5 linked regions of the Rheinheimera salexigens genome follow. The protein of the gene in region 4 binds, or shares a complex with, the protein of the main gene of each other region. Links are inferred from orthologs where the notes say so. Each region holds a gene or a part of one and is shown on either strand. Other genes may lie near its edges. The genes, in order: dnaX, holB, holA, dnaN and dinB.

Evidence for each region.
Region 1: the proteins of dnaN (region 4) and dnaX are in contact, whole or in part, in a cryo-EM structure (PDB 8GIZ), measured with the Escherichia coli proteins. The link is inferred for Rheinheimera salexigens from one-to-one orthologs.
Region 2: the proteins of dnaN (region 4) and holB are in contact, whole or in part, in a cryo-EM structure (PDB 8GIZ), measured with the Escherichia coli proteins. The link is inferred for Rheinheimera salexigens from one-to-one orthologs.
Region 3: the proteins of dnaN (region 4) and holA are in contact, whole or in part, in a cryo-EM structure (PDB 8GIZ), measured with the Escherichia coli proteins. The link is inferred for Rheinheimera salexigens from one-to-one orthologs.
Region 5: the proteins of dnaN (region 4) and dinB are in contact, whole or in part, in a solved structure (PDB 1OK7), measured with the Escherichia coli proteins. The link is inferred for Rheinheimera salexigens from one-to-one orthologs.

Annotation. Positions count from the first base shown.
Region 1 is NZ_MKEK01000001.1:3,027,600-3,030,646, forward strand. What follows is about bases 20-3,041. They hold dnaX (DNA polymerase III subunit gamma/tau), read right to left. Parts: upstream 2,688-3,041; coding sequence 351-2,687; downstream 20-350. Other genes in these bases: BI198_RS13935 (YbaB/EbfC family nucleoid-associated protein), read right to left, coding at 20-180; apt (adenine phosphoribosyltransferase), read right to left, coding at 2,733-3,041. In the rest of the region: more of BI198_RS13935, read right to left, coding at 1-19; more of apt, read right to left, coding at 3,042-3,047. UniProt on the Escherichia coli protein: Part of the beta sliding clamp loading complex, which hydrolyzes ATP to load the beta clamp onto primed DNA to form the DNA replication pre-initiation complex.
Region 2 is NZ_MKEK01000001.1:1,818,954-1,821,893, reverse strand. The notes cover bases 14-2,928. They hold holB (DNA polymerase III subunit delta'), read right to left. Parts: upstream 1,976-2,928; coding sequence 1,052-1,975; downstream 14-1,051. Other genes in these bases: mltG (endolytic transglycosylase MltG), read right to left, coding at 2,658-2,928; tmk (dTMP kinase), read right to left, coding at 1,976-2,656; BI198_RS08355 (PilZ domain-containing protein), read right to left, coding at 714-1,040; BI198_RS08360 (TatD family hydrolase), read right to left, coding at 14-620. In the rest of the region: more of BI198_RS08360, read right to left, coding at 1-13; more of mltG, read right to left, coding at 2,929-2,940. UniProt on the Escherichia coli protein: Part of the beta sliding clamp loading complex, which hydrolyzes ATP to load the beta clamp onto primed DNA to form the DNA replication pre-initiation complex.
Region 3 is NZ_MKEK01000001.1:3,148,513-3,151,425, reverse strand. Bases 21-2,908 are described here. They hold holA (DNA polymerase III subunit delta), read right to left. Parts: upstream 2,040-2,908; coding sequence 1,002-2,039; downstream 21-1,001. Other genes in these bases: leuS (leucine--tRNA ligase), read right to left, coding at 2,520-2,908; BI198_RS14505 (LPS-assembly lipoprotein LptE), read right to left, coding at 2,039-2,518; nadD (nicotinate-nucleotide adenylyltransferase), read right to left, coding at 368-1,009; rsfS (ribosome silencing factor), read right to left, coding at 21-287. In the rest of the region: more of rsfS, read right to left, coding at 1-20; more of leuS, read right to left, coding at 2,909-2,913. UniProt on the Escherichia coli protein: Part of the beta sliding clamp loading complex, which hydrolyzes ATP to load the beta clamp onto primed DNA to form the DNA replication pre-initiation complex.
Region 4 is NZ_MKEK01000001.1:215,840-218,819, forward strand. Bases 26-2,980 are described here. They hold dnaN (DNA polymerase III subunit beta), read right to left. Parts: upstream 2,078-2,980; coding sequence 974-2,077; downstream 26-973. Other genes in these bases: recF (DNA replication/repair protein RecF), read right to left, coding at 26-970; dnaA (chromosomal replication initiator protein DnaA), read right to left, coding at 2,091-2,980. Outside these bases: more of recF, read right to left, coding at 1-25. UniProt on the Escherichia coli protein: Confers DNA tethering and processivity to DNA polymerases and other proteins. Acts as a clamp, forming a ring around DNA (a reaction catalyzed by the clamp-loading complex) which diffuses in an ATP-independent manner freely and bidirectionally along dsDNA.
Region 5 is NZ_MKEK01000001.1:1,465,320-1,468,281, reverse strand. The notes cover bases 24-2,960. They hold dinB (DNA polymerase IV), read left to right. Parts: upstream 24-926; coding sequence 927-1,994; downstream 1,995-2,960. Other genes in these bases: BI198_RS06755 (DEAD/DEAH box helicase), read right to left, coding at 2,482-2,960; BI198_RS06760 (cold-shock protein), read right to left, coding at 2,068-2,280; glyA (serine hydroxymethyltransferase), read right to left, coding at 24-606. Outside these bases: more of glyA, read right to left, coding at 1-23; more of BI198_RS06755, read right to left, coding at 2,961-2,962. UniProt on the Escherichia coli protein: Poorly processive, error-prone DNA polymerase involved in translesion repair and untargeted mutagenesis. Copies undamaged DNA at stalled replication forks, which arise in vivo from mismatched or misaligned primer ends.

The sequences.
Region 1 (3,047 bases), 2.8 Mb from region 4 along the record:
CAGGCTATCGTCAATGCTAACACGGCGTACATTGTGATTACCTAACATGGTTATTTTCACTAAACCTGCACCAGACTCTCCCGTTACTTCCATGGTTGCGATTTCGGCTTGCGCTTTTTGCATTTTCTCTTGCATAGCTTGCGCTTGCTTCATGATATTGCCCATACCACCTTTAAACATAATATCGCTCTCTGTTAGTTAGTATTTAGTAATTTGTGTTACGCTTTTTTCGATTTGGTAAAGCTTAGTTTGGCAAAGCAGTGCGTATTTGCGCAGTGCTTTTGCATGACCTTAGCGCGACAAGATAAAGATTCAGTAGCATAAATACAAGTCTTGTTTGTAACACTAGATTAGTTTACTTGAATGGTATCTTCTAGCATTTGTGCCGCAAATAATTGCTGGAACTGAATAACGTTGTCATCTTGTTGCAGTAATTTATGCACATATACTCGCCGCTCAGCAACTATGCGTTGCTGAATAGCCAAAGGACTATCAGCGACTTCATCATGATAACTTATCTGTAATTGCAGACGCTGATTAAAGCTGTGCTCTAATAGTTGCTGTAAGTTTTGTCTAAACTCAGCATCGTCTAAATGTTGCTGACTTTTAGCAACACTTAACTGCATATTCTCACCTTGTAAACTGATGGCTGCATTAAGTAAAAACAACCTACTTAAACCACCGGTATCTAACTGCTCTATTCTGGCCGCCCACGCATCTACTTGGGCCGCAAATTTAATTGAAAAATTTTGCTGATTAATACTGCCATCAAATTCCGTTAATGGCGGTGTCTCTGCTTGATATTGCTGCCACATCGCATCAGCTTGGCCATTATCAAATGGCGCTAGCTCGTCATTAGGTTCATCATTCGGCTCATAGTTCGCTTCATAATTCGGCTCATCATTTAAGCCGGCAACAGCATCGTTATAGCCTGCATCATCAATAACGGCTGACTGAGCTGGTGCTGTTCTATTAGGCGTAGCCGCTTGTGTTGGTAACTGGGATGGCGAATGTACTGGCTGCTGCATGGCAGGTTGTGGCATCTGAGCCTTACTATTGGCCTGACTTTGAGGTAATGCCGGCGACGCTTCTGGCCGCACCGTTACAGCCGACTCTGCCAAGCGCGGCGCTAATGGCCGCTCAATCTTTTTTTCAGCAGCGCGGCTGTTTTGCTCTAAGCTTATGCCTCGCCTAGCCATAATGCCGGAGGTTACCGAGTCAATACCGGCATTCGGCGCTATAGCTGGCTGCTGTGGCTCTACTATGGCATCTATTGCCATCGGCTGTATTGGCAGCCGTTGTTGTTCTTGGGACGCCTCAGGTGTATCAGGTGCTAGTACTTCCTGAGAATGCGCTACTGGGCTTGCTGTTATTGCCGGTGCAGAAGCTTGAGCTAAAGACTGCGCTGGCAGCTCGGGTGTTTGCATTGGCTGCGCCACTGGCTTTGGCATAGCTGTATTTGACCCAGCAGTGCTTGACTCAGCAGTACTTGGCTCAACAGTGCTTAGTGCATCAGTTTTGGAAGCAACATGGCTACTTAGCGTTACAGGCTCTACTGCACTATTTGGGTGGCTCGGTTGGCTAATACCGCTTACTAAGTTAACGCTAGCGGGGGCAAACGCCATAGCCCGTAATAGCGCCATTTCTAAACCAATCAGGGCATCTGGGGCGTAAGCCAATTCTTTTTTACCGCTGATTAATAATTGATAATATAACTGCACTTGAGCCGGTTCTAAGCGCTGAGCTAATTGCAGAATAAAATCTGCACTTTCACTAATCGCTGCTGCCGCGGGGGTAAATTGACTTAATGCGGTTAGATGTAAAATCGACAACATATCGTCTAATACTTGCGCATAGTCATTATGTTGCTGCACCAGCGTGGCTAATTGCTGCTGTAAGCCAACCGCATCTTGGGCCAAAACAGCCTGTAATAGTTGCTCAGCCCAGCTTTGCTCTAAATAGCCCAGCATGGTTCTAATAACATCAAGCTGAATATCACTATTACTTTGGGCAATAGCTTGATCAGTCAAACTTAATGAGTCACGCAAACTGCCTTTAGCCGCTTTGGCGATTAAGTTTAATGCCGGTTCAACAAAAGGAATATTTTCTTCGGTTAATACATAGGCTAAATGCTGCGCTATTTGCGTAGGACTTAAGGCTAATAAATTAAACTGCAAACAGCGAGATAATACTGTGATCGGTAATTTTTGCGGATCAGTCGTCGCCAGTAAAAATTTAACATGCGGCGGTGGTTCTTCAAGTGTTTTAAGTAAGGCATTAAAACTATGCTTAGACAGCATATGCACTTCATCTATTAGATACACCTTAAACCGGCCACGGCTTGGCGCGTATTGCACGTTATCTAATAAATCACGGGTATCTTCTACTTTGGTGCGCGACGCGGCATCAATTTCCATTAAATCGACAAAGTTACCGGCATCAATTTCACGGCACGCTGTGCATTCACCACAAGGTGACGCCGTAATACCTAGCTCACAATTTAAACTTTTAGCAAAAATGCGGGCTATCGTGGTTTTACCTACACCGCGAGTACCGGTAAATAAATAGGCATGATGCAGCCGATTATTGGTTAAGGCATTGCTGAGCGCGTTTTTTACATGCTCTTGCCCCACTAATTGAGAAAAGTGCTGTGGACGCCACTTGCGTGCTAAAACCTGATAACTCATAACCGCTGCTTACACTCTAATAATTGCTCTAAGTCCAGACTAAGCTTATTCGTCGGCATACTCAACTAAGCTAAGCACTTTTAAATCGGCTTGCTGTAATTTTGCCACGCCACCTAAATCGGTTAAGGCAATAACAAAAGCGGCATCTTCAACAATACCACCGAGTTGACGCACTAACTTTACCGTCGCATCAATAGTGCCACCGGTTGCCAGTAAATCATCTACTAACAACACTTTGTCGCCAGCACAAATAGCATCAGCATGCAGCTCAAGCGTATCTTCACCATATTCTAATTGGTAGCTTTGGCTAATCCGATTACGCGGCAGCTTGCCGGGCTTTCTAACCGGGATAAAGGATAT
Region 2 (2,940 bases), 1.6 Mb from region 4 along the record:
TATGGCGCATCAGTTTCTATTAATAGACGGTCTAAAGGTATTTGTTTTACCACTTCACGTAATTCGTCAGCATTACGAAATGTCATAATGCCTGAGATAGAAATATAAAACCCCATATCCATGGCGGCTTTAGCCATATCCCATGTTTCTGTAAAGCAGTGCAATACCCCACCAGCACGTTCTGCATGATGGCTACGCATTAAACTTAAGGTGTCTTCTCTGGCATCACGGGTATGAATAATTAAAGGTTTATTCACTTGATTTGCCACTTCAATATGGCTAACAAATGCCGCTTGCTGTGAAGCTTTAGTTTCTACAGAATAAAAATAATCTAATCCCGTTTCGCCCACTGCCACAACTTCTGGCCGTTGGCACAAGGTAAGCAGTTGCTCTGGATCAACCTTATCGTGTTGGTGTAACGGATGTTCACCGCAAGAAATCGATACCATTGGATAAGCTGACACCTGTTGCGCCATTTGCTCAAACTTACTTAAGCTGACGCAAACACATAACATATGTTGAATTTTTTCGGCCGTTGCCTGAGCGATGACTTGATCTAAAGTTAAACCAAGCTTATCCAGCTCTAATAGATCTAAATGACAGTGTGAATCAACAAACAAGATTAAACCTCTATTTAACTAAACAATAAAAACCCATAAATATAGTACCCATTAATCTAACTTGCTTTTGGCAAGTAGTTTAAGGGGGGAAACTTACATGGTATAAGTCGCTTCACCAGATGCTGAATATTGGCCAACCAGTTTTTCAATTTTCGCGCTGAACTGCTGTTTATCATCGATAAAAGCAATGCCAACACCTGCCGGCATAGCACTTTGCGAGCCATGTGGCGATATCCAGGCAACTTTTCCTGAAACAGAAATTGACTCTAAAGCATCAGGTAAGGTAACCGTTAAAGCTAATGACTGGCCCATTTTGTAACCGGTACCGGTGCGTATAAATAAACCGCCATGTTTTAAAAACGGCATATAACTACGATACAATTCTTTTAAATCACTAAAACCAATAGATAGTTCGTCCATTTTCTCTCCGCTTAATGACGTAAACGCCGTAGCTCCGTTAATAAAGCACTCAGTGCTAGTGACTTATTCTGCCCTAAAATGTTCTGCTCGTCACGGCACCAACGCATATAGTACTGATGCGCTAAGGGTAAACGCTCAGCATTATGCTGTAATAATTGAGGTAAATAGGTTTTACGTATATAAAAACCTAATATTGCGGCTACTTGATCCGTTGCTAATAGTTGCTTAACCGCCTCTGGTAACGCAACTTGTTCGGTAAAAAACTTCTCTAATGTTTGCAACAAGCTTTGAATATTATCGGCTTTACCTGATTCGAGCATACTTAATGCTTTTAATGGCCCACCACTACAGTAGCTTAGTAAAAAATCTGGCACCGCTCTATTACTATGCTGCTCTAACCAATGTAAGGCATGGCTATCAAATTGGGCCGCAAGTGGCCAATTTTGCAAACGACTGAGCAATGTTGCGGTTAAACGTGCCGGATATGGGCTTAATAATAATAAATAGCCGTTTTGTGGCGGCTCTTCCAATGTTTTTAATAACGCATTTGCAGCTGCTTCAGTTAATCGCTCGGCATTTCGCAGTAGCACTAGCTTATTTTTTTGTTGCTGGGCGGTACTTTGCATAAACAGACTAATTTGGCGTACGGCATCCACCCCAATACTGGTATTGGTGGCATCGACTATAAGTAAATCTGCATGATTACCTGCTTTGCGTAATAAACAGCTTTTACAATGTTCACACGGTCGAGCGTCGCTAGCATTGGTCCCATTAGTACTTGTTGTATTGGTACAGAGCAAACTAGCAATTAACCAATTAGCTAAGGTGGTTTTCCCTACGCCCTCTGGACCAGTAAATAACAAAGCATGGGCTAAACTACTTTTAGCCATTAATGCCCTGAATTGAGCTTGATAAGGCTGTAACCAAGGTAACATTTATAAAGTGGCCTGAGTGTGAGGTGCAACTTGTGCATTTAACACGGATATAATATCAGCATGCACTTGTTCAATAGCTTGGCTTGCATCGATAGTAAAAACATTGGATTCATTGGCCGCAATTTGTTGATACTTTTCTCGCGTACGCTCAAAGAATGCCAGCTGTTCTAATTCGATTCGATCTAACTTGCCACGCTCCAGCGCACGTTGTAAGCCTATTTTAGGATCAATATCTAAATACAGGGTGATATCAGGGGTATGCTCAGACAATACCGCCCGACGTAAGTCGTTAATAAAAGCTTCGTCTAACTGCCTACCACCACCTTGGTAAGCCCGTGATGACATATCATGTCGGTCGGCTAGTACCGTTTTACCCGCGGTTAAAGCGGGAGTAATGACATTAGTCATTAACTGCATACGTGCGGCGTACATTAATAATAATTCAGTGGTGGGTGACACCACTTCGTCAGACACTTGCTTTACTAGGTTACGTATTTGTTCGGCCATTGGTGTGCCACCTGGCTCACGTGTGCAAATAACATCATGACCTTTCTGCTGCAACCAATGCTGAACTAAGGCAATAGCTGAGCTTTTACCACTGCCTTCTAGCCCTTCAACAACGATAAACTGGGCCTTATTTTGTAAGGTGTTTTTCTTAGACGATTGCATGTTAGTTTGCATGTTATTTTCCGAAAATATATTTTTGTACTGCAGCATTATGCTGCTCTAAACTGGTTGAAAACTGATGGCTACCATCGCCTTTACTGACAAAATAATATAAATCCGTCGCTTCGGGTTGCGCTGCCGCCATTAAAGCAGTTTCGCTGACCAACGAAATAGGACCAGGCGGTAAGCCTGCATGGCGATACGTATTATAAGGATGTGGATTACGTAAATCACTACGTTTAATGTCACCGTCAAAGTCTTTAATACCATAAATGACGGTAGGATCGGTTTGCAGGCGC
Region 3 (2,913 bases), 2.9 Mb from region 4 along the record:
TGACGCATTTCGTCAATCATGACATGGAGTACAACGCTGCCCATATCTAGCAGAACCCAATCCCCTGAAGCCTGACCTTCCATGCCTAAAGCTTGCACATCAACTTTTTTCATTTCATTGGCAATATAAGTAGCTATAGACTTAGTATGGCGGGTAGAAGTTCCCGAACACACTACCATATAGTCAGTGACCGTCGATTTATCTCTAACATCTACTGTTATGATATCGCGACCTTTCATATCGTCGGCTTTATCGATAATAAAACTCAATAGTTCGCTGGATTGCACCCTAATTCCTCATTTAATGTTTAAGCAGGTATTTTAACATAAAAAGCCTAAGCAATACTTTATACCTGTGCTAATCGTTTTTAGTTTAAGCCTTGATAGAGCTGGTGTTGCCGAATGTAACCGAGTACATCCGTGGTTAACCATTTTTGTACCGGTTGTTGTTGCTGTAACGCCATGCGTAACTCGGTAGCCGAAATTGGGATCATATCGTTTGCACTAAGCCAGATACTACCATTTTGTTGTTGTTGAAATTGGGCTAAAGACTGACAGCGATATTGGGCTAAAAGCTTAGCAGCATCGCCTTGTTCAACAGTATAACCAGGACGGCGGCAGACAATTAAATTGGCATGATTAAGAATAGTTTGCCATTGATGCCAACTACAAAACCGCGTTAGCGAGTCCATACCAATAATTAAATTCAGGGTAGCTGATGGATGCTGCTGGCGTAATAGTCTAATTGTCTCAGCGGTGTAAGACAGCGTGGTACGTTTTAGCTCAATATTCTCTACGCCTAACTCAGGGTAGGGGGCAGTGGCTAACTTAACCATATTCAATCTATGCTCTGCGCTGACACCAGGGCTTTGTCGATGTGGTGGTAAATGGCACGGCATCAGATCAACCCGGTTTAAATGGCACTCTTTAGCCACCGCGCGGGCAATGCCAATGTGACCAATGTGGATAGGATCAAAAGTACCACCGAGCAAATTAATCTGCTTAGTCATATTGTGCCTGTTGTAAGCTAAAGTTTTTTGCCACCGGTGTAATAAACAACAGCACTAAGTGGCTTAAGGCAATTTCGGTATTATTAAGCTGGCCGCTTTTATATAACCGATCGAACGCTGCTAATTCAAGCAACAAAAAATCTAACCACTTAGCGGGCAAGCGGGCTAAGGCTTGTTGATATTGCGGTTGCCGCTTAGGCCAAATAGCCAGTTGCTTAAAGGTTTGCGCTAAAGGTTGTTGGCTTTGCTGCAGCTGTTGTAATTGCAGCACTTCTTTTTGCAATTGCCAAGCAATAATAACCGGCTCAATATCTTGCTGATGTAAGCGCTGTAAACGATGTAGGGCTTCGTCGGCTTGGCCTGCAAGCATGGCATCCACTAATTGAAACACCGTAAAATGCGAATGGTCAGCCAAAAATTGCTCTAATACTGCGGCGTCTATGGTTTGCTTAATACCGCTAAGTGCCAGCTTTTCTAATTCTTGTCTGGCCGCGAGTAAGTTACTGGCACAATGGTGTTGTAATAAGGCTATGGCATCAGGTGTTAGCTGTAGTTGCAGTTGTCGTGCACGCTGATTTAGCCATTGCTGGCTTTGTTTATCATCTAGCTGATAAATGCCGACTTGTACGGCGTGAGTTTGCAGTTGCTTAAACCACACTAGCTTACTGACATCATTTAGGCCACGTTCACCATGGATTAGCAACACGATATCAGGGTTTAATAAATCGGGCAGCCGCTTTAGGCTGTCATTGGCAGCAGGGCTTAATTTTTGCTGCGCGAGTTCTAACTCAATTAAGCGCCGCTCAGAAAATAGCGACATGGCTTGCAGTTCTGCTTCCAGCTGTTGCCAATCAAATTGCGCATCGGCCACTAAACTGATGCGCTCTGAAAAGCCTTGCGCTTTAGCCGCTAACCGTAGCGCATCAATTGCTTCTAACTTTTGTAAGGGTTCTTCACCAAAAATCAAATAACAGCCGGCTAAAGGCTGTTGTAAATGAGTTGCCAGTTGATTGGCATACAGCTTTTGCATTAATGCAGCCGCGATAATTGACGAAGTATGCGATTAGCGGCTTGTTCACGTAGCTCGCCTAGCATCAAATCCAGCTCTTTAGCTTTAGCCAGCGCCTGATTAGGGTCGTCTTGATAGTCGCGGAATAATTCAAACTGATAAAATTGCGGTTCAGCATCTGGCATCGTTAACGCATACCGCACTTTATAGATCAGTTCATATTCTGCTACTTGGCCGTTTGGAAATAACGATAAGGTTCGCCGTTCTAATGAGTCGCTTACCAGCTGCAGCATAGGTGCAGTTTGTTGCATGCTATCCAACAACTGCACTTTATTATGCTGTAACTTAGCACTGACTAATTGAGCTAATTCTGAGTGGCGATCACTTTGAATATACATAGCTGGAAAATGGCTTAGCGGTAGGTTACCCCGTAAATGAAAGCCACAACTGGTGAGCAGTAAACTGCTCGCCAGTATCAGTAAGCCTAACGCGCGGGCCATATTAGCCAACCACCAAGTTAAGTAACTTTCCTGGTACATATATCACTTTACGAATAGTCACACCTTCTAAGTGGCGACCCACATTGTCATCTGCTTTAGCGCTATTTAGCACACTTTCTTGATCGGCACTGGCAGCAACTGTTACTTTACCGCGCACTTTACCGTTCACTTGCACCACTACCAGCTTTTCATCTTCAACTAAGGCGTTAGTATCGACTACTGGCCATTGGCTTTGCTCAATATGTTGTTTTTGGCCAAGTTGCTGCCATAAATATTGCGCTACGTGCGGGATCATAGGGTTTAACATTTGTAATGTGGCTAATAAGGCTTCTTGCATAACAGCACGGTCTAGCTCGGTGACTAAACTGGCTTTTTGTAGCTTATTAGATAATTCC
Region 4 (2,980 bases):
AACTAAATATTTGTCGGGTAGAGTGTTGATCTAATTCCGACGTTAAATCATCTATCAACAATAACGGCTGTTTTTGACCGTTATCGCGTATCAAATTATTTTGCGCAATCTTTAACGCAAATAGTAACACTTTTAGCTGGCCGCGTGATAATTCTTCTTCTACCGCCTGCTGTTCAACTTTAAGCTTTAAATCAGCTTTTTGTGGGCCATACTGGGTAAAGCCCATTCTACTATCTTGAGCAAAGTTTTGCTGTAGCAATGCTAACAGCCCTGCTTCGTCGGTTATTTTCTCTGGCCAACCTTGCTGTAATTGGAACGTTAGCGTAGCAAACAAACTGTCATCAGCAGTTAATTGGCTAAAACAGGCAGCTAACTGTTGTACATAACTTTGTCGTAACTGTTGCAAGGCAAAAGCCAAGCTAACAAATTGCTGATCCCAATATTCAAACTGGCTATCATAACTGCGTTGGGTTTTTAACAACGCATTGCGTTGCTTGAGTATTTTACTAAACCGAAGCCAGATATCAAAGAATTGAGGTTCCACGTGGAACAATCCCATATCAAAAAACTGCCGTCTTTCTTTTGGCCCACCAAAAAACAGTTTAAAACTATCTGGCGTAATTAATTGTACCGGCAATAAACTGGCTAAATCTGCTAATCGGGTAATACTACTACCATTTAAACGTGCTTGCATGTCGCCTTGGCGAGAACGTTTAATACCTAAGCTATGAGCTTGACCATGCGCTTTTACTTTAGCATGTAGCACAAATGCATCTTGTTCATGTCGCACTAAGCGCTGTGGTCGACTAGTTCTAAATGAGCGACCATGGGCTAAATAATAAATAGCTTCTAATAAACTGGTTTTGCCGCTGCCATTGCTGCCAACAAATAAATTAACTTGCTCAGCAGCAACAAAGGACGATGTAGCAACATTTCTAAATTGGCTAATATTTAGCGACAACAACGACATTAATTATAAGCGCATCGGCATAACAACATATGATGCCCCAACATTACCCACACCTTCAACTAAAGCACTGGAATTGGCGTCATTTAAATGTAGTATTACTAAATCAGTCGATAAGGTGTTTAGCACATCCAATAAATAGCCAACATTAAAACCTATTTCTAAATTGTCGCCTTGATACTCAACTTCAATTTGCTCTTCGGCTTGTTCATGCTCAGGGTTATTCGCCACAATATGTAAGCCACCCGGTGTTAATGTAAAACGCACACCACGATATTTTTCATTGGATAAAATTGACGCTCTAGTACAAGCATCTTTAAGAATGCTGCGATGGGCAGTGACCAACTTAGTACTATTGCGTGGTAATACTCGACGATAGTCTGGAAAGCGGCCATCAATCAATTTGCTGCTGAACACAAAATTACTGTCGGTTAAACGAATATGATTTTGACCAAAACTTAATTGAATTTGCTGCTCATCATTGGCTAATAAGCGCATAATTTCCATTACGCCTTTACGCGGAATAATAATTTGTTTTTGTTCGGCATTAAAACCTGGTAGTTCTAGTAAGCTTAAGGCTAAACGGTGACCATCTGTAGCAACAGCTCGCACTTGACCATTATCAGTTTCAAATAATAAACCATTTAAATAATAACGTACGTCTTGGTTGGCCATCGAGAAAGCGGTGTCATCTAACAGCTTTCGCAGTTGCTGACGGCTTAATTCAATATCAACTTCACCTTGCCAGCTTTCTAAATTTGGATATTCTGCTGCACTTAGTGTCGATAAGGTAAACTTAGTTTTACCACAACTTAAAATACAATTATCAGCTTGGACTAAAACATTAATATCCGCGCTATCGGGTAAGCTGCGGCATATGTCTAATAATTTTTTTGCCGGAACCGTTATACGGCCTTCAGCTTGAATAGATAAGGCATCAGTGGTTGCCACTAACTCCACTTCTAAATCAGTACCGGTTAATGACAAGCGGCCATCAGCTACTTCTACTAATACATTTGATAAAATTGGTAATGTATGACGACGCTCTATCGCGCCGGACACCATCTGCAATGGCTTTAATAACGCATCTCTGTTAATAACAAATTGCATGAGCAGATCCCTGTTACGATGACAATGTACGAATTAGGTTTTGAAAATCTTCTTTTATTTCATGCGTTTCTTCTTTTAGTGATTCAATTCTACGGCACGCATGCAACACAGTAGTATGATCCCGACCACCAAAAGCATCACCAATTTCCGGTAAACTATGGTTTGTTAACTCTTTAGATAATGCCATCGCCATTTGCCGCGGCCTTGCCACTGAACGTGAGCGACGTTTAGACAATAAATCGGCTATACGTATCTTATAATATTCAGCGACTGTTTTTTGAATATTTTCAATCGTGACTAATTTATCTTGTAAGGCTAATAAATCTCGTAACGCTTCGCGCACAAAGTCGATAGTAATCGGTCGGCCAGTAAAGTTAGCATTGGCGATAACACGATTAAGCGCACCTTCCAGTTCACGCACGTTAGAACGTAAACGCTTGGCAATAAAAAAGGCCACCTCTTCAGGTAAACGGATTTGATTTTCATGCGCCTTGCGCATCAAGATCGCGACACGTGTTTCTAGCTCTGGAGGCTCGATAGCAATGGTTAATCCCCAACCAAAACGAGATTTCAAACGATCTTCAACGCCATCGATTTCTTTAGGATAACGATCGCTGGTTAAAATAATTTGTTGGTTGCCTTCTAACAAGGCATTAAAAGTGTGGAAAAACTCTTCTTGCGAGCGTTCTTTATTAGCAAAAAATTGAATATCATCTATAAGCAGCGCATCAACCGAACGATAATAACGTTTAAACTCTTCTATGGCATTGTTTTGTAATGCTTTAACCATATCCTGAACAAAGCGTTCTGAATGCATATAAATAACTTTTGCATCCGGCTTTTTAGCTAAAATACCATTACCCACCGCATGCAATAAGTGGGTTTTACCCAAACCCGTGCCAC
Region 5 (2,962 bases), 1.2 Mb from region 4 along the record:
CATATCAACAAATAAATATGCACCAACTTTATCGGCGATATCACGAAAACGTTGCCAATCAATAACGCCTGAATAAGCAGAAAAACCGGCAATAATCATTTTCGGCTTATGCTCAAGCGCCAAGGCTTCAGCTTGTTCGTAATCAACAACACCTGTTGCTGGGTGTAAGCCGTACTGGATTGAATTATATAACTTACCTGATGAGCTCACTGATGCACCGTGGGTTAAATGACCACCATGGGCTAAGCTCATACCTAAGATAGTATCGCCAGCATTAAGTAAGGCTAAAAATACCGCGGCATTAGCCTGAGAGCCAGAATGCGGTTGCACGTTAGCGTAATCAGCTGAGAATAACTCTTTCGCCCGAGCAATGGCTAAATCTTCAGCGATATCAACATATTCACAACCACCGTAATAACGCTTATGCGGGTAACCTTCAGCATATTTATTGGTTAATTGTGAACCTTGAGCCTGTAAAACACGTGGACTAACATAGTTTTCTGACGCTATTAACTCAATGTGCGCCTCTTGACGGGCGTTTTCATCTTCAATAGATTGCCATAATTCCGGGTCGAAATCGGCAATATTCATATCACGCTTTAACATGCTCTCTCCTGGCGCGGGCTTCACGCTTAGTTTTATTAAAATTCAGTCAGCACAACATTGGTTTAATAAAATACAGCTTTATAAATTACTGATATATCGAGTAGGCTTTATAAAGTACTGCCTTATTAAATAACAGTTTAATAAATTCGCCGCTATTCTACCTTTTAAAATAGCTTTTTGCATCTAGATTTTAGCCATCCAGATATCTACTAAGTAACATTTGAGCCTGATATACGTCCAGTATGCATTCCGTTGCGTTGCTTTACATTTAACCTACTGCAGATTAAACTACTGTTTAAATAAACAGCCTAGGCAGTACTGTGCGCAAAATTATACATATTGATATGGATTGTTTTTTTGCGGCGGTCGAAATGCGTGATAATCCGGCGCTTCGCCACATTCCAATTGCCATTGGTGGTTCACGCGAAGCCCGTGGTGTTATTTCAACTTGTAACTATCCTGCCAGAGTATTTGGTGTCCGCTCAGCGATGCCAACTCACCAAGCGTTAAAGCTTTGCCCGCATTTAACTTTGCTTAAAGGCAATATGGAAAAATATCGCATTGCCAGTCAGCAAATAAGACAAATATTTCAGCGCTATACCGACAAAGTTGAGCCATTATCCTTAGATGAAGCCTATTTAGATGTGTCTGATTGTAAAATGTTTGCCGGTAGCGCCACTTTAATAGCAGAGAATATTCGCCAAACCATCAAGCATGAAACTGGACTTACCGCTTCTGCAGGCGTCGCACCCAATAAGTTTTTGGCTAAAATTGCCAGTGATGAAAATAAACCAGATGGTATTTTTGTTATTACGCCAAACCAAGTCGAACACTTTGTTGCTACTTTACCGTTAAAAAAGTTACCTGGGGTTGGCGCAAAAACGGCCGAACGTTTAGCAAAACTAGGCTTACATCTTTGTGCTGATATTCAAACTGCGCCATTAGCAACGTTAATTAAGCACTTTGGTAGCATGGCAGACAGTTTACTAAAACGTAGCCAAGGTATTGATGAGCGTGAGGTGTTTCATAATGTGCAGCGCAAATCTATTGGTATAGAAACCACGGTAGAGCATGATTTAACGGAGTTTACTGCCTGTGTTGCAGCCTTAGACGCCTTACTACCTAAGTTAGCACTACGCTTAGAAAAGTATCAATCTAGTAGTGCCGGTCAATATTCACCCATTAATAAAATTGGCGTTAAATTAAAGTTTAGTGACTTCAGGCAAACTACAGTAGAAAAACAAGGTTTGTCTTTAACCTTAGACCAATTACTACCGTTGCTAGAAGAAGCTTGGCAACGCAGGCAGCAACATAGTGTTAGGTTGGTTGGCGTACAAATAGGCTTTAATACCGGCGTATTGCAGCAACTTAATTTGCCGTTTGAGTGATGAGGGTTAGTACAGTATATATTCTAGATACAAAAAAACCGACTAGTGTCGGTTTTTCTTAAACTTGATCGGATTAACCGATTGGCGTTACGTTTTCAGCTTGTGGGCCTTTTTGACCTTCTGTTACTTCAAAAGTAACTTGTTGGCCTTCAACTAAAGTTTTGCGGCCAGTGCCATTGATAGCGCGGAAATGGACAAAAACATCTTTGCCACCTTCACGTTCTAGGAAACCATAACCTTTTTCTTCGTTGAACCACTTCACTGAACCTGTAATTAAATCTGACATAGCACTCTCTTACTTTAACTAAATTTGCCAACTTAATGGCGACTTATATAACCGGTCTTCCCGACCGTGCTCAGCATTAAAATCACTTAAAGCTAAACGTTTCTGACAACAATTACCTTGTAACAATTACCTTGTAACAATAATCTTGCTATCAAAATCAGTGTAGCAGTTATATTGCTTAAAAAACGCGCACCTGCAAATTTATTTTTTCTTCCGCTTTGGTGGTGTCAAGCCATCATCACTAGGTTGAAAAAACGCCGGAGCGGCTTTAGCGACTTTTTTCTCTTCGGTTGGTTTTTGGCTTGGTTTGGCTTTTGCTGGCCGCTTTTTAATGACTTTCTTAATCTCAGCTTTAGGTTTCTCTTTGCCGTCAAATTTGCCAACTAAGCCTGGTACTTGGCTATATTCGGTTTCTAAGCGTAAAAACGCTTCAATTTGCTGCAAACTAACAATATCTTTGGGCCCCACTAATGAAATAGCTTGGCCTTTTGCCCCAGCACGGCCCGTGCGACCAATGCGGTGCACATATTCTTCCGCATACTTAGGTAAATCAAAATTCACCACATGTGAAACGCTTAATAGATCTAAACCACGTGCGGCTAAATCCGTCGTGACTAAGACTTTATATTTTGCCGAGATAAACGCCTGCATCACACTATTGCGGCCGGCTTGATTCAACTTA